Regions from separate parts of the Streptomyces sp. NPDC090032 genome, predicted to be linked through region 2. Evidence: riboswitches for the same ligand, from Rfam matches in the RefSeq annotation. Region 2 holds a riboswitch; the other holds the start of a gene.
What was found. A riboswitch is a leader RNA that binds a small molecule or an ion and turns the genes downstream of it on or off. The one in region 2 is predicted to bind cobalamin.

Region 1: another riboswitch for cobalamin. It lies ahead of ACIPWY_RS05280 (ABC transporter substrate-binding protein); the one in region 2 lies ahead of ACIPWY_RS39230 (ribonucleoside-diphosphate reductase subunit alpha).

What each region holds. Positions count from the first base shown of each region.
Region 1 covers NZ_JBIVFF010000002.1:333,195-344,170, forward strand. The annotation lists gene ACIPWY_RS05250 (amidase) at 1-246, opposite strand, end outside; gene ACIPWY_RS05255 (LacI family DNA-binding transcriptional regulator) at 428-1,471, shown strand; gene ACIPWY_RS05260 (aldehyde dehydrogenase family protein) at 1,584-3,020, shown strand; gene trxA (thioredoxin) at 3,150-3,563, opposite strand; gene ACIPWY_RS05270 (dihydrolipoyl dehydrogenase family protein) at 3,691-5,115, shown strand; gene metE (5-methyltetrahydropteroyltriglutamate--homocysteine S-methyltransferase) at 5,187-7,505, opposite strand; cobalamin riboswitch at 7,692-7,846, opposite strand; cobalamin riboswitch at 7,995-8,197, shown strand; gene ACIPWY_RS05280 (ABC transporter substrate-binding protein) at 8,343-9,335, shown strand; gene ACIPWY_RS05285 (iron chelate uptake ABC transporter family permease subunit) at 9,332-10,393, shown strand; gene ACIPWY_RS05290 (ABC transporter ATP-binding protein) at 10,390-10,976, shown strand, end outside.
Region 2 covers NZ_JBIVFF010000027.1:670-11,645, reverse strand. The annotation lists gene ACIPWY_RS39250 (extracellular solute-binding protein) at 1-412, opposite strand, end outside; gene ACIPWY_RS39245 (GntR family transcriptional regulator) at 715-1,503, shown strand; gene ACIPWY_RS39240 (DUF3311 domain-containing protein) at 1,678-1,932, shown strand; gene mctP (monocarboxylate uptake permease MctP) at 1,929-3,557, shown strand; cobalamin riboswitch at 3,809-3,959, shown strand; gene ACIPWY_RS39230 (ribonucleoside-diphosphate reductase subunit alpha) at 4,077-6,503, shown strand; gene ACIPWY_RS39225 (ribonucleotide-diphosphate reductase subunit beta) at 6,503-7,525, shown strand; gene ACIPWY_RS39220 (hypothetical protein) at 7,522-7,689, opposite strand; gene ACIPWY_RS39215 (helix-turn-helix domain-containing protein) at 7,784-8,740, shown strand; gene ACIPWY_RS39210 (cytochrome P450) at 8,808-10,193, opposite strand; gene cyc1 (epi-isozizaene synthase) at 10,190-10,976, opposite strand, start outside.

The DNA of each region.
Region 1 (10,976 bases), on a different contig from region 2:
GGCCAGCGGCACGCCGAGCAGCGGCCGGCTGCCTCCTGACGTGCCTTCGCCCGCCGCGCGTTCGCGGTCCGCGGCGTCCGCCTCGGCGAGAGCCGCCTCCCCGCGGACGGTGCGGAACGCGTTCAGGGCGGGCTGTGTCGCCTCGATGCGCGCCAGGGCCTCCTCGACTAGGACGCGTGACGACACGTCCCCGTCGGCGAGCGCGCGGGCGGTCGCGGCGAGCCCGGCGGCACGGTCGGACACCATGCGGCCACCTCCTCGTACGGAACTTCGGGACTTCGGAAACTTCGGAAACCTCCGGGCTTCCGGAGTTCGGAACTACGGGACATCGAAAGGCTTGAGTGCACGCACGCTAGCGGTCGCTGGCCGGAACCGGTATGCCCGGCCCGGAGCCCGGCCGCACCCGTCTGGAAAGATGCGGGGCGTCATGGTGCAGATACCGAAGCCGCAGTCCGCCCGCACATCACGGGAGTCCGCCGCGCCGAGCCCGGCGCCGACGAGCGCCGACGTCGCCCGCCACGCCGGGGTCTCGCGCGCCACCGTCAGCTACGTCCTGAACAACACCAGTGCCGTCAGAATCAGCGAACCCACCCGGCGCCGTGTCCACGAGGCCGCGAAGGAACTCGGCTACGTGCCGCACGCGGCGGCCCGCAGCCTGCGCGCCGGACACACCCGCATCGTCCTGATGCCCGCACCGAGCGTCCCCGTCGGACCGCTCTACAACGCGTTCTTCAACGACCTCCAGTGGGCGCTGGGCGGCCTCGACTACACGGTCGTTCAGTACGGCAGCGTGAGTCTGCGCGGCGACGACGCGGCGCGCGCCTGGGCGGAGCTGCGCCCGGTCGCCGTGCTCACACCCCCCGACCTGGGTGTTCAGGGCGTCGAGGTGCTCCGGCGCTCCGGCGCCAGGGCCGTCATCACGCTCGGCCCGGAGCGCGCGGAGGGTGCGCACGCGCTGCTCATGGACCATCGGGAGGTCGGCCGCAGCGCGGGCGCCCACCTCGTCGAACGCGGCCGGCGCCGCATCGGCGTCGTGCTGCCGACGGAGCCGGGCCTCGACCACTTCGCGCGGCCGCGCCTCGAAGGCGTACGGAACGCGGTCCTCGGCACCGGCGCCGAGGTCTTCGCGCTGCCCCTCACCTACGACGAGGAGTCGGCGTCCCAACTGGTGCCGAAAATCCGGGAGTCGGAGCTCGACGCCGTCTTCGCGTACAACGACGAGTACGCGATGCTCCTGATGCGGGCGCTCCAGGACGCGGGCGTCGGCATCCCGGAGGAGACTGCTGTCATGGGCGCGGACGACCTGATGCTCGGGAGGCTGCTGCGGCCCCGGCTGAGCACGGTCCGTATCGAGCTGCCGTCCGGGCAGGAGCTCGCCGCGCTCGTCGACCGTCTGGTACGCGACCCTGGCGCCGTGACCGAGTCGCACGACATGCTCCGGGCCCGCGTCGTGGCCCGGCAGTCGACCTGACGGCCGGGGCCCGCATGTCCCACGCAACTAGGATGTTGCGTGCTCAACAACATGGGTCGGTGCGCCGCCCAGCGCGCCGCCCCGGAGATCAGTGACCGATCGGAGATCCGGCATGTCCCTGCTCGACCCGAAGACCTGGCAGGCCCGCCCGCTGTCGGGCGAGGAGCACGCGGTCACGGAGCCCGCCACGGGCGAGCGCCTCGCCACCGTCACGCTCGCCTCCCCGGACGACGTCCGCACCGCCGCGAAGGCCGCCGCCGCGGCCCAGGGCGACTGGGCCCGGCAGCCCCACTTCGCGCGCGCCGCCGTCCTGCGCCGCGCAGGCGACCTGTTCACCGAGCACGCGGACGAGCTGCGCGCCTGGCTCGTGCGCGAGTCGGGATCCATCCCTGGCAAGGCCGACTTCGAGCTGCACGTCGCCGCCCAGGAGTGCTACGAGGCCGCCGCCCTCGCGTCCCGCCCCATCGGCCAGGTCCTGCCCACCGAGGCGCCCCGCCTCTCGTACACGCGCCGCGTCCCGGCCGGTGTCGTCGGCGTCATCGCCCCGTTCAACGCCCCGCTCATCCTCTCCATCCGCTCCGTCGCCCCGGCCCTCGCCCTCGGCAACGCCGTCGTCCTCAAGCCGGACCCGCGCACGGCGGTCTGCGGCGGGCTCGCCCTGGCCGCCGTTCTCACCGCCGCGGGGCTGCCCCAGGACGTCCTCCACGTGCTGCCCGGCGGGGCGGACGCGGGCCAGGCGCTCGTCGCCGACCCGGACGTCCCCGTCATCTCCTTCACCGGCTCCACCGGCGCGGGCCGGGCCGTCGGCGAGGCCGCGGGGCGCCACCTCAAGCGCGCGCACCTGGAACTCGGCGGCAACTCCGCCCTGATCGTCCTGGCGGACGCCGACCTCGACGCCGCCATTTCCACCGCGGCCTGGGGCTCCTTCTTCCACCAGGGCCAGATCTGCATGACGACCGGCCGCCACCTCGTCCACGCCTCGCTCTACGAGGAGTACGTCGAACGTCTCGCCGCGAAGGCCGACTCCCTCGCCGTCGGCGACCCGCACCGCGAACCGGTCCACCTCGGCCCCGTCATCGACGCGGCCCAACTCGCCAAGATCCACGGCCTGGTTCAGGCCAGCGCCGCCGCGGGGGCGAAGCTCGCCGCGGGCGGCACGCACCGCGACCTCTTCTACCGGCCGACGGTCCTCGCGGGCGTGGACGACGGCACCCCCGCGTACGCCGAGGAGGTCTTCGGCCCCGTCGCACCCGTCCGGTCCTTCGCCGACGCCGACGAGGCGGCAGCGCTGGCCGCCGCGAGCCCGTACGGCCTCTCCCTCGGCATCCTCACCCGCGACCCGGCGCGCGGCCTCGACCTCGCCGAACGCATCCCGACCGGCATCGTCCACATCAACGACCAGACGGTGAACGACGAGGCGGTCGCCCCGTTCGGCGGGGTCGCGGCGTCCGGCACGGGCGCCCGCTTCGGCGGCGAGGCGAACATCGAGGCGTTCACCGAGACCCGGTGGACGACGGTGCGCGGCGACGTGGCGGGCTATCCGTTCTGATCCGGCGCACGCGAGTGTCTGCCCCCCGGCGCACGTGCGTGTGAAACGGCCGCCGGGCCCGTACGGAAGTACGGGCCCGGCGGCCGTCGGTATGGGGGTGTCGGTAGGGGTCGGTAATGGGGGGTGTCGTCAGGCCGGCGTGCCGTCCGCGCCGCCCGCGCCGTCCTCGCCCGCCTTGGCCTGCTGCTCGGCGATCGACTTGCGCACCTCGTCCATGTCCAGCTTCCTGGCCTGGCCGATCACGTCGTCCAGGGCCTCCTGCGGAAGCGCCCCGGGCTGGGCGAACACGGCGACCTGGTCGCGGACGATCATCAGCGTCGGGATCGACTGGATACCGAACGCCGACGCGAGCTCCGGCTGCGCCTCCGTGTCGATCTTGCCGAAGACCAGGTCCGGGTTGGCCTCCGCCGTCTTCTCGTAGACGGGCGCGAACTGCTTGCACGGCCCGCACCACGATGCCCAGAAGTCGATCAGCACGAACCCGTTGTCCGTGACCGTCTGGTCGAAGTTCTCCTTGGTGAGCTCCACGGTGGTGCTGCTCATGATGTGCCCTCTTCCTGCTTCCTGGTTGCGGTGCTGAAGCCGTTGTTCACAACGGTCCCGGTATCGGACGTATTCCGCGCACGTACCCGTGTGGCCACGGCGCACACCTACGACCAGACTGGGGCCCATGACGGATGAGAACACGTACGACGTGGTGGTTCTGGGCGCCGGGCCGGTCGGGGAGAACGTCGCGGACCGGGCACGCGCGGCGGGCCTCAGTGCCGCGGTGGTGGAGAGCGAACTGGTCGGCGGCGAGTGCTCCTACTGGGCGTGCATGCCGAGCAAGGCCCTGCTGCGCCCGGTCATCGCCCAGGCCGACGCGAGGCGCCTGCCCGGCCTGCGGGAATCCGTGCAGGGTCCGCTGGACGTGCCCCCGGTCCTCGCCCGACGTGACGAGTACACCTCACACTGGAAGGACGACGGCCAGGTGGGCTGGCTGGAGTCCATCGGCGCCGACCTCTACCGGGGCAAGGGCCGCCTTGCGGGACCCCGCCGGGTCACCGTCACCGGGCCCGACGGCACCGGGCACGTCCTCACGGCCCGGCACGCCGTCGCGGTCTGCACGGGCACGAGCGCCGCGCTCCCCGACCTCCCCGGTCTGGCCGACGTCGAGCCGTGGACGAGCCGCGAGGCCACCAGCGCCCAGAAGGTGCCCGGCCGCCTCGTCGTGGTCGGCGGCGGAGTCGTCGCCGCGGAGATGGCCACAGCCTGGCGGGCGCTCGGCTCGCAGGTCACGATGCTCGTACGGGGCACGGGGCTGCTGCCCCGGATGGAACCCTTCGCCGGCGAGCTGGTCACCCAGGCCCTCGTCGAGGTCGGCGCGGAGGTGCGCACCGGAGTCTCCGTGAAGGGGGTCACCCGGGAGGACGGCACCGTCGTCACCACCCTGGACGACGGCTCGACCCTGGAGTCCGACGAGATCCTCTTCGCCACGGGCCGCGCGCCCCGTACGGAGGACATCGGCCTGGAGACCGTCGGCCTCGAACCCGGCTCGTGGCTCCCCGTCGACGACAGCCTCCGCGTCGAGGGCAGCACCTGGCTGTACGCGGTCGGGGACGTGAACCATCGCGCGCTCCTCACCCACCAGGGCAAGTACCAGGCCCGTATCGCGGGCGCGGCCATCGCGGCCCGCGCCCAGGGCGTCCCGCTCCTGGAGACGGACCCGTGGGGCGCCCACGCGGCGACCGCCGACCACTCGGCCGTCCCGCAGGTCGTCTTCACCGACCCCGAGGCAGGCTCGGCGGGCCTCACCCTCGCGGAGGCCGAGGCGGCGGGCCACCGCGTGCGCGCCGTCGACTACGACATCGCCTCGGTGGCGGGCGCCGGCCTGTACGGCGACGGCTACCGCGGCCGGGCCCGCATGATCGTCGACCTCGACCGCGAGATCCTCCTGGGCGTGACCTTCGTCGGCCCGGGTGTCGGCGAACTCGTCCACTCGGCGACGGTCGCGGTCGCGGGCGAGGTCCCCATCGACCGCCTGTGGCACGCGGTCCCGTCCTATCCGACGGTGAGCGAGGTGTGGCTGCGGCTGCTGGAGACGTACCGCGGCTGAGGGATGACCCTCTGTGCGTGGCTGTCCGGGCGGGACACGATGCCCACCGCCCGGACAGTCTCACCCCGGGATCAGGACGCGGAGAGTTCCCCGCGGACCGTACGGGCCGCCGCGACCAGGTTCTCCAGGGAGGCACGGGTCTCGGGCCAGCCGCGCGTCTTCAGCCCGCAGTCGGGGTTGACCCACAGCCGCTCGGCGGGGATCGCCTCAAGTCCCTTGCGCAGCAGGGCCGCCGCCTCGTCGACGCCGGGTACGCGCGGCGAGTGGATGTCGTACACGCCGGGCCCGGCCTCGCGCGGGTAGCCATGGGCGGCCAGCTCGCGCGCGACCTGCATGTGCGACCGGGCCGCCTCCAGGCTGATGACGTCGGCGTCGAGGTCGTCGATCGCCTGCACGATGTCCCCGAACTCGGCGTAGCACATGTGGGTGTGCACCTGGGTGTCCGGCCGGACCCCGCTCGTGGTGAGCCGGAACGCCTCGGTCGCCCACGCGAGGTAGGCCGGGCGGTCGGCCGCCCGGAGCGGCAGGGTCTCGCGCAGGGCCGGCTCATCGACCTGGATCACCGAAGTCCCGGCCGCCTCGAGGTCGTTCACCTCGTCCCGCAGGGCCAGGGCCACCTGGCGCGCGGTGTCGGCGAGCGGCTGGTCGTCGCGTACGAAGGACCACGCGAGCATGGTGACGGGACCGGTGAGCATGCCCTTGACCGGGCGGCCCGTGAGCGACTGGGCGTACGTCGTCCAGCGCACCGTCATCGGTTCGGGGCGCGAGATGTCACCGGCGAGGATCGGCGGACGGACGTAGCGCGTGCCGTACGACTGCACCCAGCCGTGCTGCGTGGCCAGATAGCCGGTGAGCTGCTCGGCGAAGTGCTGCACCATGTCGTTGCGTTCGGGTTCGCCGTGCACCAGGACGTCGATGCCGGCCTTCTCCTGGAAGGAGATCACCTCCTGGATCTCGGCCCTGACCCGCTCCTCGTACGCGGCGGCGTCGATCCGTCCGGCGCGCAGCCCGGCCCGTGCGGTGCGCAGCGCCGCCGTCTGCGGGAACGAGCCGATGGTCGTCGTCGGCAGCAGCGGGAGGCCGAGGCTGCCGCGCTGGGCCGCCGCCCGTTCCGCGTACGGCTGCGCGCGTCGGGCGTCGGCCTCCTTGACCGCCGCGGCGCGAGCCCGCACGTGCGGGTCGTGGGTGAGGGCGGAGGTGGTCCGGGAGGCCAGGTCGGCGCGGTTGGCGGCGAGTTGGGCCGAGATCGTGTCGGTGCCCTGCGTCAGAGCGCGTGCGAGGGTGGCGATCTCGGCGGTCTTCTGGCGCGCGAAGGCGAGCCAGCGCAGGATCTGCGGATCGATGTCGCGTTCGAGAGCCGCGTCGACGGGGACGTGCAGGAGGGAGCAGGAGGCGGCCACGTCGACCCGGTCGGCCAGGCCGAGCAGGGTCCCGAGTGTGGCCAGCGACTTCTCCAGGTCGTCGACCCAGATGTTGCGGCCGTTGACGACGCCTGCGACCAGGCGCTTGCCGGGCAGTCCGCCGATGGCGGCCAGGGCGTCGAGGTTGGCGGCGGCCGCTTCGGTGAAGTCGAGGGCGAGCCCCTCGACCGGCGCCCCGGCCAGGACGGGCAGCGCGTCGCCGAGCCGGTCGAAGTACGAGGCGAGCAGCATCTTGGGCCGGTCGGTGAGCGCGCCGAGGTCGCGGTAGGCGCGCCTGGCGGCGTTCAGTTCGGCCGGCGTGCGGTCCTGGACGAGCGCGGGCTCGTCGAGCTGTACCCATTCGGCGCCCGCCTCGCGCAGATCGGCGAGGACTTCGGCGTAGACCGGCAGCAGACGGTCGAGCAGGGTCAGCGGCTCGAAGCCGGCGGCCACCCCGGGCGCGGGCTTGGCGAGCAGCAGATAGGTGACCGGGCCGACGAGGACGGGCCGGGCGGGCAGACCCAGGGCGAGGGCTTCCTCGAGTTCGGCGACCTGCTTGGTGGAGTCGGCCGTGAACACCGTCCCGGGGCCCAACTCCGGTACGAGATAGTGGTAGTTGGTGTCGAACCACTTCGTCATCTCCAGCGGCGCCACGTCCTGCGTGCCGCGCGCCATGGCGAAGTAGCCGTCCAGCGCGTCGGCCTCGACGGCCGGGCGGTGCCGCTCGGGGATGGCGCCGACCATGACGGTGGCGTCCAGGACGTGGTCGTAGAACGAGAAGTCGCCGGTGGGGACTTCGCCGATGCCCGCGTCGGCGAGTTCGTGCCAGTTCGCACGGCGCAGGCCGGCGGCGGTGGCGCGGAGGGTGTCGGCGTCGACGTGGCCCTTCCAGTAGCCCTCGATCGCCTTCTTGAGTTCGCGGGCGGGGCCCTGGCGGGGGTAGCCGTACACGGTGGCCCGTGCTGCCGCGGCTGCGGACTTGGTGGTCACGGAGATCTCCTTCGCGAGATGAATCCCTGAGATCCCGGCGACGGGACGCGAGCGCGAAGAGTGACACGGACCGGACGGCGCGGTCGCGTACGGCAGGGCACGCGCGCCCGTTCGATGTGTACGCCGACCCGCCCACGAGGTCACCGGGATATCCGCGCGCGAATGGTTCACGCGCGGGCAACGGGCAGGTCTTCGGACTCGCGGGCACGTCCCCCCGATGTCGGGCGGACACCTACTGGCCGTCGCTTCCCAGCCCGATCCATCGGGCCAGTGCGTGTGACGGCGGTCGTTCCAGCTCACCGCTGCGGGGCAGTCCCGGATTCCCACCGGGTTCCCTCTTACGACGCTCCCGCCTGGCGGACGGGGCGAACCAGCTGCACCGGTCACCCTACGCACGCGGGACGGTCCCGCGCGAACCCGTCCCGTACCGCGGCGCCCCTCGGAGAAGGGGCCGCGGTCTGTTTTGGGACGCCGTGGTAGCTTTCCAAGGCCAGTCGAACTCATGCCCGTCTGCCCCGCATTGCGGGAGCTCGGACAGGTATGTGTCAGGGAATCCGGTGCGAATCCGGAGCTGACGCGCAGCGGTGAGGGTGACGGGCGGGGCATCGGCCACTGGACGGCACACGGTCCGGGAAGGCGCCTCGTCCGCGTGATCCCGAGTCCGAAGACCTGCTGGCAGCCTTCGCGGGCTCCGGTCGGGGCGGCGGGGGAGACCGTGCGACCGGGCTCCGCGCATGAGCCCTCGACATCGAGGAAGTCCCCGTGTTCTTCGCGAACTCCGCCCCACCCCATGGCTCGCGTCGCCTCATATCCCGTGCCGCGCTCTGTCTCGCCGGGATGCTCGCTCTGGCCGCCTGCGGCAGCGGCGGATCCGCCGGCACACCGGCAGCGCGAGGCGGCGCCGACGGATATCCCGTCGTACTCGACAACTGTGGTGCGCGGGTCGAGGTGAAGACGGCGCCCGAGCGTGCCGTCTCTCTTGACCAGGGCTCGACCGAGATCATGCTCGCCCTCGGCCTCGGTGACCGCATGGCCGGCACCGGAACCTGGACCGACCCTGTGATGAAGGGACTCGAGAAGGAGAACGCGAAGGTCCAGCGGCTCGCCGACCGCTACCCGTCGTTCGAGAAGGTCCTGGACGCCGAGCCGGACTTCGTCGCCGCGTCGTTCGGCGCCACGCTGAGCAAGGGCGGAGTGGCGCCACGCGACCAGTTCGCGAAACTGGGTGTACCGGCGTACCTCTCACCCTCCGACTGCGCCGGCAAGGACAACAGCGGCGGCGGAGACGGCGCGCGCACCAAGACCCTCGGCATGGAAACGGTGTACGGCGAAGTCCGCGATCTCGCCGCTGTCTTCGATGTGCGCGAACGGGGCGAACGGCTCGTCTCCGCACTCAAAGCCCGCGTGAAGAAGGCCACCGGCGGCATCGACGCCTCCCGGACGACACTCCTGTACTGGTTCGCCAACTCCGACTCCCCTTATATGGCGGGCTGTTGCGGAGCCCCCGGCGTCATCACCCGCGAGGTCGGAGCGAAGAACGTCTTCGACGACACCCGCGACGAGTGGCCCCAGATCAACTGGGAGACGGTCGCCGACCGGGACCCGGACGTCCTCGTCATCGGTGACCTGACGCGCCGTTCACAGACCGCCGAATCCGCCGCCAAGAAGATCGAGTTCCTCGAGTCCAACGCGGTGACCAGGAACATGACCGCGGTGAAGAAGAAGCGGTACGTGCTGCTCAGCGGGCAGGCCATGAACCCGACCATCCGTACGGTGGAAGGCGTGGAGCAGGTCGCCGCGAAGCTGCGGGCGTTCGGCCTCGCCGGATGAGCGTGGAGGCGGCGCCGTCCTCCGCTGCCGGGAGGCGACTTCATGTGGTGCGCGGCGTGCTCGCCTGGCCGGCGGGCTTCGCGGTACTCATCGCCTCCGTGGCCGTGGCCATCACCATCGGCCCCGCCGACATCGGCATGACCGATGTCTGGTCGGCGGTGATCTCCCATCTCGGCCTGGGCGAACCGGGGTTGACCCCCATCCGCGACGGCATCGTGTGGAACCTGCGGCTGCCGCGCACCCTGCTGGCCGCCGTGTGCGGCGCGGGACTCGCGGTGTGCGGCGCCGTGATGCAGTCACTGCTGCGCAACCCGCTCGCCGACCCCTTCGTCCTCGGCGTCTCCTCCGGCGCCTCGACCGGCGCGGTCCTCGTCGTCGTACTAGGCGTCGGCGGCGGTGCCCTGTCGGTCTCGGGCGGCGCCTTCCTCGGTGCGGTCCTCTCCTTCGCGCTGGTCCTGGCGCTCAGCCAGGCCCTCGGCGGCTCCACCGACCGCGTGGTGCTGTCCGGCGTGGCCGCCATGCAGCTGTTCTCCGCACTCACTTCCGTCGTCGTACTGACGGCGGCGGACGCCGAGACGACGCGCGGCGTCCTGTTCTGGCTGCTCGGCTCGCTCAGCGGGGCGGGCTGGAGCGACGTCAACCTGTGCCTGGCGCTGCTCCTGGCGGCGCTCGTGATCTGCGTCGGACACGCCCGTACGCTCGACGCCTTCGCGTTCGGTCAGGACGCGGCCGCGTCCCTCGGCGTGCACGTGGCCCGCACGCGCCTGGTCCTGCTGTGCACGACCGCCCTGCTCACGGCGGCACTGGTCAGTTCGGCCGGTGCGATCGGCTTCGTCGGCCTGGTCCTGCCGCACGCGGCGCGGGCCCTGGCCGGCCCGGGCCACGCACGGCTGCTGCCGGTGAGCGCACTGGCCGGTGCGGTCTTCCTCGTGTGGGTGGACACCCTCGCCCGCACGGTCCTCGACCCGCAGGAGGTGCCGGTCGGCGTGGTGACCTCGCTGATCGGCGTACCGGCCTTCGTCCTCGTCCTGTACCGCACCCGGAGCCTGCGCAGATGACCCAGCCCGCTACCGGCATATCCGCAACCGGCACACCCGCTCCTGGCCCAGCCACCATCGGCCCAGCCACCGCCGACGGGCTGCGGGCCGAGCGCGTCCGCCGCGAAGCCGGCGGGCACCTCATCCTGGACGGCGTGAGCGTGCACCCCGCCCCCGAAGGCATCACGGGCCTCATCGGACCCAACGGCTCGGGCAAGACGACACTCCTGCGGCTCCTCGCGGGCACCCTCACCCCCCAGGCCGGAGTGGTGACCCTGGACGGCTCACCGCTGAGCACCGTCGGCCGCAGGGAGTTCGCGCGACGTGTCGCCGTGGTCGAGCAACAGGCCGACACTCAGGTCGAGTTGACCGTCGAGGATGTCGTACGTCTGGGCCGCATCCCGCACCGAAGGGCATGGATGCCGCCGTCGGCGCAGGACGAGGAGGCCGTACGTTCCGCGCTCGCCCGCACCGATCTCACCGACCGCGCGCACCGGCTCTGGCACACCCTCTCCGGCGGCGAGCGCCAGCGCGTCCAGATCGCCCGGGCCCTCGCGCAGCGGCCGCGTGAACTCCTCCTGGACGAACCGACCAACCATCTGGA
Region 2 (10,976 bases):
CCGCGGACTTGTTCATCGACTCGGCCCAGTCGGTGCCGATCGAGGACTTGAGGTCGGAGAGGTCGGCGAGGCCGCCGGTCTTGGCGTAGGCGGGGGTCTGCGTGTTGCCGACCTCGAAGACGTCGGGCGGGTTCTCCTCGGACAGGGCGGTGGTCAGCTTCTGCTGGATGCCGTTCCACTGCTGGATCTCGATCTTCAGCTTCGCGCCGGTCTTCTTCTCGAAGGCCGCCGTGACGTCCTTCTGCCAGGTGTCCGGCGTGGAGCCGTCCATGGCCCACACGGTCAGCGTCTGGCCCTTGTACCCGTCGGCGCCGGCCTTCTTGTCCGTGCCGCCGTCATCACCACTGCCACAAGCCGCGATCGAAACCAACATGCCCGCGACACCGATAGCCGCAATGAGCCTGCGCTTCACGTCACCCTCCTCAGGGATGCCAGCAACCCCCCGCCCACAACGACGGATACGACGAACGCAACGAACTCGACGTGGTACTGCACGTGGGACTGGGACCTGGTCTTTAATGGTGTAGACCAGTACGGGGAGCTTGGCCTAGACCTTTAGGGGTGTCAAGGGTGTATAAGAAGGGCTGTCGCGTCCGTTATCGGACCGACACCTGAGGGAGCACGGCTCCCGCAGGGAGGGCCGTGCCACCATGTGAGCCGCAACAGACGGAGGAGCCGGTGACGGCAGCACCACAGGAGCCGGGAAGGCGGGCCATGGGCACCCATGCGGGCAGCAGCGGAACCGATGCGGGCGGCGCCACGACGGCGGAGGCACCCGCAGCGGGCCGCACCGCGCGTGTGCCCAAGTACTACCGCCTGAAGCGGCACTTGCTGGACATGACCGAGACGCTGCCCCCGGGCACCCCGGTCCCGCCCGAGCGCACCCTCGCCGCCGAGTTCGACACCTCCCGCACGACCGTGCGCCAGGCCCTTCAGGAGCTGGTCGTCGAGGGCCGGCTCGAGCGCATCCAGGGCAAGGGGACGTTCGTCGCCAAGCCCAAGGTCTCGCAGGCGCTGCAACTGACCTCGTACACCGAGGACATGCGCGCCCAGGGCCTGGAACCCACCTCACAGCTTCTGGACATCGGCTATGTGACCGCCGACGACTCCCTCGCCGGGCTCCTCGACATCACGGCGGGCGGGCGCGTCCTGCGCATCGAGCGGCTCCGCCTCGCGAGCGGCGAGCCGATGGCCATCGAGACGACCCATCTGTCGGCCAAGCGTTTCCCCGCGCTGCGCCGCTCCCTGGTCAAGTACACGTCCCTGTACACGGCGCTTGCCGAGGTCTACGGCGTACGCCTGGCCGAGGCCGAGGAGACCATCGAGACCTCGCTGGCCACCCCGCGCGAAGCGGGCCTGCTCGGCACCGACGTGGGTCTGCCCATGCTGATGCTGTCGCGGCACTCCGTGGACGGAACGGGCCAGCCCGTCGAGTGGGTGCGCTCGGTGTACCGGGGCGACCGCTACAAGTTCGTGGCCCGCCTCAAGCGCCCGACGGACTGACGGGCGCCGTACGCGAATCCGCTTGTGCCGACCCGAGAAGTCGGCACATGAACGGCATGTCGGCCACGCTTTGTCCGTTATCCGGACGGGGGTTCCATACGACGAGATCGTCGCCTAGATTTCCGCCACGTTAAGCATGAGATAAGCGGGATCAGCGAGGGGACGGACCGCCGTATGTCGGATGTGCCTGAAGTGAAACGGCCGGTGGTCACACCGGTGCGAGTGGTCATTGCCCTGTGCCTCGTCGCACCGTTCGTGGCGATGCTCTGGGTCGGCTCCTACGCGAAGGTCGACCCGACCTTCATCGGTATTCCGTTCTTCTACTGGTACCAGATGCTGTGGGTCCTCATCTCCACGGCGCTGACGATGATCGCGTACAAGCTGTGGCAGCGTGACCAGCGCGCCCGGAAGACGGGTGGGCAGGCATGAACGGCGGAGTCAACGGCGTCGCGCTCGGCGTCTTCATCTTCTTCTTCATCGCCGTCACGGTCATGGGCTTCCTGGCCGCGCGCTGGCGCAGGTCCGACAACGAGCAGAGCCTCGACGAGTGGGGCCTGGGCGGACGCTCGTTCGGCACCTGGGTCACCTGGTTCCTGCTCGGCGGCGACCTCTACACCGCTTACACCTTCGTGGCCGTCCCTGCGGCGATCTACGCGGCCGGCGCCTCCGGCTTCTTCGCGGTGCCGTACACGATCCTCGTCTACCCGCTGATCTTCACCTTCCTGCCGCGCCTGTGGTCGGTGTCGCACAAGCACGGCTACGTGACGACCTCCGACTTCGTGCGCGGCCGCTTCGGCTCCAAGGGTCTGTCCCTGGCCGTCGCCATCACGGGCATCCTCGCCACGATGCCGTACATCGCGCTCCAACTGGTCGGCATCCAGGCCGTCCTGGACGTGATGGGCGTCGGCGGCGACGAGTCGACCAACTGGTTCATCAAGGACCTGCCGCTGCTGATCGCGTTCGCGGTGCTCGCCGCGTACACGTACTCGTCGGGTCTGCGGGCCCCCGCGCTGATCGCGTTCGTCAAGGACGGTCTGATCTACCTCGTCATCGCCGTCGCGATCATCTACATCCCGATCAAGCTGGGCGGCTTCGACGCCATCTTCCACGCGGCGAACGAGAAGTTCGCGACGCCCAACCCGGCCACGGGCAAGCCGGTCGGATCGCTCGCCCCGGCACCGGCCGGGCAGTGGACGTACGCGACGCTGGCCCTCGGCTCGGCGCTGGCGCTCTTCATGTACCCGCACTCGATCACGGCGACGCTGTCCTCGCGCAGCCGCAACGTGATCCGTCGCAACACCACCATCCTGCCCCTGTACTCCCTGATGCTGGGCCTGCTCGCGCTGCTCGGCTTCATGGCGATCGCGGCCGGGATCAAGGTGCAGAACGGGCAGCTGGCGATCCCGCAGCTCTTCGAGAACATGTTCCCCGACTGGTTCACGGGCGTCGCGTTCGCGGCCATCGGCATCGGTGCGCTGGTGCCCGCGGCGATCATGTCGATCGCGGCGGCGAACCTGTTCACGCGCAACATCTACAAGGACTTCATCAGGCCGAACGCGACGCCCGCGCAGGAGACCAAGGTCTCCAAGCTGGTCTCCCTCCTGGTGAAGGTGGGCGCGCTCGCCTTCGTCCTCACCATGGACAAGACCGTCGCGATCAACTTCCAGCTCCTGGGCGGCATCTGGATCCTCCAGACCATGCCGGCCCTCGTCGGCGGCCTGTTCACCCGCTGGTTCCACCGCTGGGCGCTGCTCGCCGGCTGGGCGGTCGGCATGGTCTACGGCACGCTCGCCGCGTACGGGGTCGCCTCGCCGACGCAGAAGCACTTCGGCGGCAGCGCCAAGGAGATCCCCGGCATCGGCGAGATCGGCTACATCGGCCTCACGGCGTTCGTCCTGAACGTGGTGGTGACCGTGGTCCTCACCTTCGCCCTGAAGGCGTTCAAGGCCCCTGAGGGCATCGACGAGACGTCCCCGGCGGACTACACGGCGGACGCGGGCGACCCCGGCGTCGCGGTCGAACTCCCGCCGGCCACGGCCGGGTCCGCGCACTGACCCAGACCCTCTCCTGATCACCGCCCTCCCGTACCCCGCGTACGGGAGGGCGTCGTGCTGTGGGTCCCTACTGCGTCCGCGTGCCGTAGAGCCGCTCGCCGGCCCGCCGCGCCGCCACGGCCGCCCGCGCCGCGCCCCGCCGCAAGGACGACGACCGCCGCCAGGGCGCCCAACTGCCCTCTCCAGCCCGTCATGCCGCGCTCCCCCGTCGATCCCCGCCAAGCCGGCGCGAGCCTATCCGACACAAGATGTGGGCTTGTGCCAGTCGACCGGCACAAGATGTATGCTCATGCTCGCTGTCGTCGCAGGGGAATCCGGTGCAAGTCCGGAACTGTCCCGCAACGGTGTACGTATGCACGCATACGTGAAGTCCGAGGACCTGTCGACAGCCCTGCCCGAGCCGTCCGGCCCGGGTATGACGACGTCCGGGTCTCGTGGAGTGGGCCGGTGACGCGGGCCCCGCCATGCCCCCGTGCCCTCCTCCCGCCAGGCCCAGAGCCGAGCGAGGGAGAGCTCCACGTGACCATCGCGCCCGCCGAACCGGCCTCAGAGCTGGCAGGGAACCCCGAACAGCACGACGCCCCGGGAACCGCGCTGCTGCGCACCCTGACCGAACTGACCGCCGACCTCCCGGACACCGACCCGGGCAAGGTCGCCGCCGCCGCGCTGCGCGGCAGGTCCGCAGTGGCGGACTCCGGCATCACCGCCGAGCTGCGCTCCCTCGCCACCGAGGCCGCCGCGGGCCTCATCTCCGAGGACCCGGCGTACTCGCGGCTCGCCGCCAGGCTCCTGACGATCAGCATCGCCGACGAGGCCGCCTCGCAGGGCGTCACCTCGTTCACCGAGTCCGTCGCGGTGGGGCACCGCGAGGGCCTGATCGCCGACCGCACCGCCGACTTCGTGGCGCTGCACGCCGAGCGCCTCGACGCGCTCGTCGCCACCTCCGTCGCCGAGGGCGCCGACGACCGCTTCGGCTACTTCGGACTGCGCACCCTGCACAGCCGCTACCTGCTGCGCCACCCGATCACCCGGCAGGTCGTCGAGACCCCGCAGCACTTCATGCTGCGCGTCGCGTGCGGCCTCGCCGAGGACGCCTCGGTCCACGCGCTCGACGAAGTCGCCTCCCTGTACCGGCTGATGAGCCGCCTCGACTACCTGCCGTCGTCGCCGACCCTCTTCAACTCCGGCACCCGCCACCCGCAGATGTCGTCCTGCTACCTCCTCGACTCGCCCCTCGACGAGCTGGACTCCATCTACGACCGCTACCACCAGGTGGCACGCCTGTCCAAGCACGCGGGCGGCATCGGACTCTCGTACTCGCGCATCCGCTCGCGCGGTTCGCTGATCCGCGGCACGAACGGGCACTCCAACGGCATCGTGCCGTTCCTCAAGACCCTCGACGCGTCCGTCGCGGCCGTGAACCAGGGCGGCCGGCGCAAGGGCGCCGCGGCCGTCTACCTGGAGACGTGGCACTCCGACATCGAGGAGTTCCTGGAGCTGCGGGACAACACCGGCGAGGACGCCCGGCGCACCCACAACCTGAACCTCGCGCACTGGATCCCGGACGAGTTCATGCGCCGCGTCGCCGACGACGGCACGTGGTCGCTCTTCTCGCCGTCCGACGTGCCCGACCTCGTCGACCTGTGGGGCGAGGAGTTCGACACCACCTACCGCGCGGCGGAGGCCGCCGGGCTCGCGCAGAAGACGATGCCGGCCCGCGAGCTGTACGGCCGCATGATGCGCACCCTGGCGCAGACCGGCAACGGCTGGCTGACCTTCAAGGACGCCGCCAACCGCACCGCCAACCAGACGGCGGAGCCCGGCAACGTCGTCCACTCCTCGAACCTGTGCACCGAGATCCTTGAGGTCACGGACGACGGCGAGACCGCGGTCTGCAACCTGGGGTCCGTCAATCTCGGCGCATTCGTACAGGACGGGGAGATCGACTGGGAGCGTCTGGACGCGACCGTCCGCACGGCCGTCACGTTCCTCGACCGCGTCGTCGACATCAACTTCTACCCGAGCGAGCAGGCCGGCCGCTCCAACGCCAAGTGGCGCCCGGTGGGCCTCGGCGCGATGGGCCTCCAGGACGTCTTCTTCCAGCTGAAGCTGCCCTTCGACTCCCCCGAGGCGAAGGCCCTGTCCACGCGGATCGCCGAGCGCATCATGCTCGCCGCGTACGAGGCGTCCGCCGACCTCGCCGAGCGCCCCCAAGCGCCTTCGACGAGCTCCGGTGCAGGGGGGACCCCCATCGGCCCGTTCCCCGCCTGGGAGAAGACCCGCACGGCGCGCGGCGTACTGCACCCCGACCACTACGACGTGGAGCTCAACTGGCCCGACCGCTGGGCGGCGCTGCGGGAACGTATCGCCAGGACCGGCATGCGCAACTCCCTGCTGCTCGCCATCGCGCCCACCGCGACGATCGCGTCCATCGCGGGTGTCTACGAGTGCATCGAGCCGCAGGTCTCCAACCTGTTCAAGCGCGAGACGCTCTCCGGCGAGTTCCTCCAGGTCAACTCCTACCTGGTCCAGGAACTCAAGCGGCTCGGCGTGTGGGACGCCCAGAGCCGTGAGGCGCTGCGCGAGTCCAGCGGCTCCGTGCAGGGCTTCGGCTGGATCCCGGCCGAGGTACGCGAGCTGTACCGCACGGCGTGGGAGATCCCGCAGCGCGGCCTCATCGACATGGCGGCGGCCCGCACGCCGTTCCTCGACCAGGCGCAGTCCCTGAACCTGTTCCTGGAGACGCCCACCATCGGCAAGCTCTCGTCGATGTACGCGTACGCCTGGAAGTCGGGTCTGAAGACGACGTACTACCTGCGCTCCCGCCCGGCGACGCGGATCGCGCGCGCGGCGTCCGCCGCCCCGATCCCCGCCCAGCAGGCCGCCGACCCCGACGCCGTCGCCTGCTCCCTGGAAAACCCCGAGTCCTGCGAGGCCTGCCAGTAATGAGCTCCACCACCAACTCCGAGAAGAACCTCCTCGACCCGGGCTTCGAGCTGACCCTGCGTCCCATGCGCTACCCGGACTTCTACGAGCGCTACCGGGACGCGATCAAGAACACCTGGACCGTCGAGGAGGTCGACCTCCACTCGGACGTCGCCGACCTCGCGAAGCTGTCGCCGGGCGAGCAGCACATGATCGGCCGGCTGGTCGCGTTCTTCGCGACGGGTGACTCGATCGTCTCGAACAACCTGGTCCTGACGCTGTACAAGCACATCAACTCCCCCGAGGCGCGCCTGTATCTATCGCGCCAGCTGTTCGAGGAGGCCGTGCACGTCCAGTTCTATCTGACCCTTCTGGACACCTACCTCCCCGACCCGGAGGACCGCGCGGCCGCGTTCGACGCGGTCGAGGAGATCCCCTCCATCCGCGAGAAGGCCCAGTTCTGCTTCAAGTGGATCAACGAGGTCGAGAAGCTGGACCGCCTGGAGTCGAAGGCCGACCGCCGCCGCTTCCTCCTCAACCTGATCTGCTTCGCGGCCTGCATCGAGGGCCTGTTCTTCTACGGCGCCTTCGCGTACGTCTACTGGTTCCGCTCGCGCGGCCTGCTGCACGGCCTGGCGACCGGCACCAACTGGGTCTTCCGCGACGAGACGATGCACATGAACTTCGCGTTCGAGGTCGTCGACACCGTCCGCAAGGAGGAGCCCGACCTCTTCGACGACGAACTCCAGCAGCAGGTCACCGACATGCTGAAGGAGGCCGTCGAGGCGGAGCTCCAGTTCGGCCGCGACCTGTGCGGTGAGGGTCTGCCCGGCATGAACACCGAGTCGATGCGCCAGTACCTGGAGTGCGTCGCCGACCAGCGTCTCCAGCGCCTCGGCTTCCCGCCGGTCTACGGCTCGGAGAACCCGTTCTCCTTCATGGAGCTCCAGGGCGTCCAGGAACTGACGAACTTCTTCGAGCGCAGGCCGTCGGCGTACCAGGTCGCGGTGGAGGGCTCGGTCGGTTTCGACGAGGACTTCTAGGCGACAGTCGTGAACTCGGCTCGGCGGGACGGGTCCTGGGCGTCCCGCCGGGCCTGGCGGATCTGCCGGTCGATCCGGCGGTCGCGGGCGATCCCGTAGAGGGACGGGGCGGCCAGGAGGAGGAAGACGAAGAGGACGGTGAGGGCGTTCATCGCTGTGTTCATGTCCTCTACTTTCGTCCTCCGCGGGCCCATCCGGCAGTGGCAGGACTGTCACTGACCCTCGAATTACTGCCAAGCATGCGGCACACTGGACGGCATGCTGAAGAACGTGGCCGCAGTGCTGCTCGACGGTGTCCACCCCTTCGAACTCGGCGTCGTCTGCGAGGTGTTCGGCCTCGACCGGAGCGAGGCCGGACTCCCCGTGTACGACTTCGCTGTGGCGTCCGCCGACGGGCCGACCCTGTCGACCCACGCGGGCTTCACCGTCTCCACGCCGCACGGCCTGGAGCGCCTGGAGGAGGCCGACCTCATCGCGGTGCCGGCCGCGAGCATGCGCGACAACTACCCGCCCCAGCTGCTCGACGCGCTGCGCCGGGCCGTCGACCGGGGCGCCCGGGTCCTCAGCGTCTGCTCGGGCGTCTTCGTGCTCGGCGCGGCCGGACTGCTCGACGGCCGCCGCTGCGCGGTGCACTGGCGGTACGCGCACGAACTCGCCGTCGCGTTCCCGCGCACCCGGGTCGACCCCGACGTCCTGTACGTCGACGAGGGGCCGGTCATCACCTCGGCGGGCACCGCCGCCGGTATCGACGCCTGTCTGCACATCGTCCGCGAGGAACACGGCGCCGAGGTCGCCAACGCCATCGCCCGCCGCATGGTGGTCCCGCCGCACCGCGACGGCGGCCAGGCCCAGTACGTGGAGCGCCCGCTGCCCGTCACTCCCTGCGACACCGTGGGGGGCGTACTGGCCTGGATGGAGGCGCATCTGGACGAGACGCTCACGGTCGAGGAACTCGCGGCGCGCGCCCATATGTCGCCGCGCACCTTCGCGCGCCGCTTCCACCAGGAGACGGGGACGACGCCGTACCGCTGGCTGCTCCGCCAACGGGTGCTGCTGGCGCAGGAGTTGCTGGAGGGCACGGACGAGACGGTGGAGTCGATCGCCGGCCGCACCGGCTTCGGCAACGCGGCGGCGATGCGTCATCAGTTCATGAAGGCGCTGGGCACGACGCCGAACGCGTTCCGCAGGACGTTCCGGGTACGGTCCGCGGCCTAGGGGCCTGTCGTTCGGATCATGCCGGGTGCGCGGGGCCGATCTGCCCCCGCGCACCCGGCGTGGACTCCTAGGCCGTGCCGCGCTCCTCCACCCGCAGCAGCGCCCGCTTGGGCTGGAGCGTGATCCCGATCCGGGGCGTGCTGTCCGTCTCCGCGGCCGGAACCAGTCGCCAGCGGGGCGTCACCGTGGCCAGGATGATGGCCAGTTCGGCCATGCTGAAGTGATCGCCGGGGCACTTCCGGTTGCCGACGCTGAACGGCATCATCGCGCTCTGCCGGCTTTCCGCGGCGCGCTCCGGCAGCCAGCGGTCGGGGTCGAACTCCAGATGGTCCGGGAAGGACCGCGGATCGCGTTGCATCGCATACGGGCTGTAGACGATGTCGGCACCGGCCGGAATGTGATAGCCGCCGAGCTCGGTATCGACGGCGGCCTGGCGCGTCAATATCCATACGGCGGGCCGTATGCGCATCGCCTCGGTGATGACATTGCGCGTGTGGATTAGGCCCTTGAGGTCGGCGAATGCGACGGGTCGGCCCTCCGTCACGGATTCAACCTCCTCGTGCAACCGGCTTTCCTGCTCGGGGTGTTCCGCGAGGAGCTGGAACGTCCACGTGAGGGTCGACGCGACATTCTCCGCGCCGGCCACGACGAGGGAGACGACTTGGTCGTGCACCTCCTGCTCGCCGACCGTTTCGCCATTCTCGTCCTCGGCCCCGAGCAATGCCGCGAGCAGGTCGCCCGGATTGACGCCGGACGCGCGCCTCTCGGCAATGATCTCGTCCACCAGCCGATGCAAATCGGCCAACGCCCGCTCGAATCGGCGATTGGCCGGAAGTGGCAGCCGGTAGAAGGGTCCGACGGACAGGACCATGCGCCGGTACAGGCCGCTGAAGACCGTGTGCAGCGAGGAGCTGAGCCGGTCGGCGCGCTCGTCGACCGAGTCGACGTGCAGGACGGAGCGGGCGATGATCCGGACCGCGGTGCGGAACACCTCTGCGCCGATGTCGACCGTGTCGCCGGGCTTCCAGCGCGCCGCCATGGCGCGCGCCTCCTCCTCCATCACGGTCGCGTAGCCGGCGATGCGGTCGGTGCGGAACGCGGGCTGGATGGTGCGCCGCTGGCGCCGGTGCTGGGGCCCGTTGCTGGTCGCCACTCCCTTGCCGAGGAGGACTCCGAGGGTGTCCCACAGGGGTCCGCCGACCATGTAGTCGGGGCTCTTGAGGAGGGCGGCCACGAGGTCGGGGTCGCAGACCGCGTACGCCGTCTTCGGGCCGAGCCTGAGGCGGACCAGGTCGCCGTCGCCGCGCAGTCCCGCGACGAAGGCGAGGGGGTCGCGCACGAGGTTCCAGGCGTGCCCGAGGAGGGGCGCGCCGCCGCCGGCGTACGGCGGTGTGCGCCGCTCGCCGGGCTGCGCGACAGCCGGAACCGAGGATTCTGCCGATTCGACGGTCATTCGTCACCTGCCTGGTCGCTGATGTACGGAGGAGTGGCCCGGTCGTCCCAGCTGTCCACCTGATAGCGGCCCGACTCGTGGTGGAACCAGTACACGGAACTGAACCAGTTCCGCATATTGGAGACGCACGACCTGAGTGCCACGGCGAGGCTCTCGCCCGCTAAAGTCCCGTCGGCCGCTTCATCCGCCATCCGGAGAACTTCGGGCTCCGCGTCCAGGAATTCGGAAATGCATCCGCTGACCCTTCGGCGGACTTCTTCCACGGCCTCTTCGAGGGAAAGCCCCTCGTGCTGGATGAGGCTTATCCCGAGGTTGTGGAGTTCATCTCCCGCGAGTTCCTTGGGAAGCGAGCAGAGGTCGTTGTACCAGGCGGCGAAATCTTGGCACGCTAGCGCGGATCGCTGGTATGCAGGGCTTTCGAGCACCCATTCCGGGAGCTCGTACTTCGCGGTCGGCTCAAGGAGATCGAGCCATATCCAGTGCGCGAAGGTGTTCCTTCGGAGTTCGATGTACTCCGCGACCGAGGGCACCGTTCCCGAGGTCCGGTTCTGGAATTCCTGGTCGTACGCGTCGATCACCACGTGGAAGTGGCGGGCGAACCGGGCGTTCCATGAACGGGTGAGGGAGCCGTTCAGTCGGACCATGCTGTCGGCGAACGCCGCAACCAGAGGGTCCTTGTGGTGCAGATGGAGCTGGGGTGCCTCGAGTGCCGCGTGGAGCTGGACGGCGAGGCGCCGCCAGGCACCGCCCCGGCCGTGGATCACGTCGCGGTCATGACGGTCG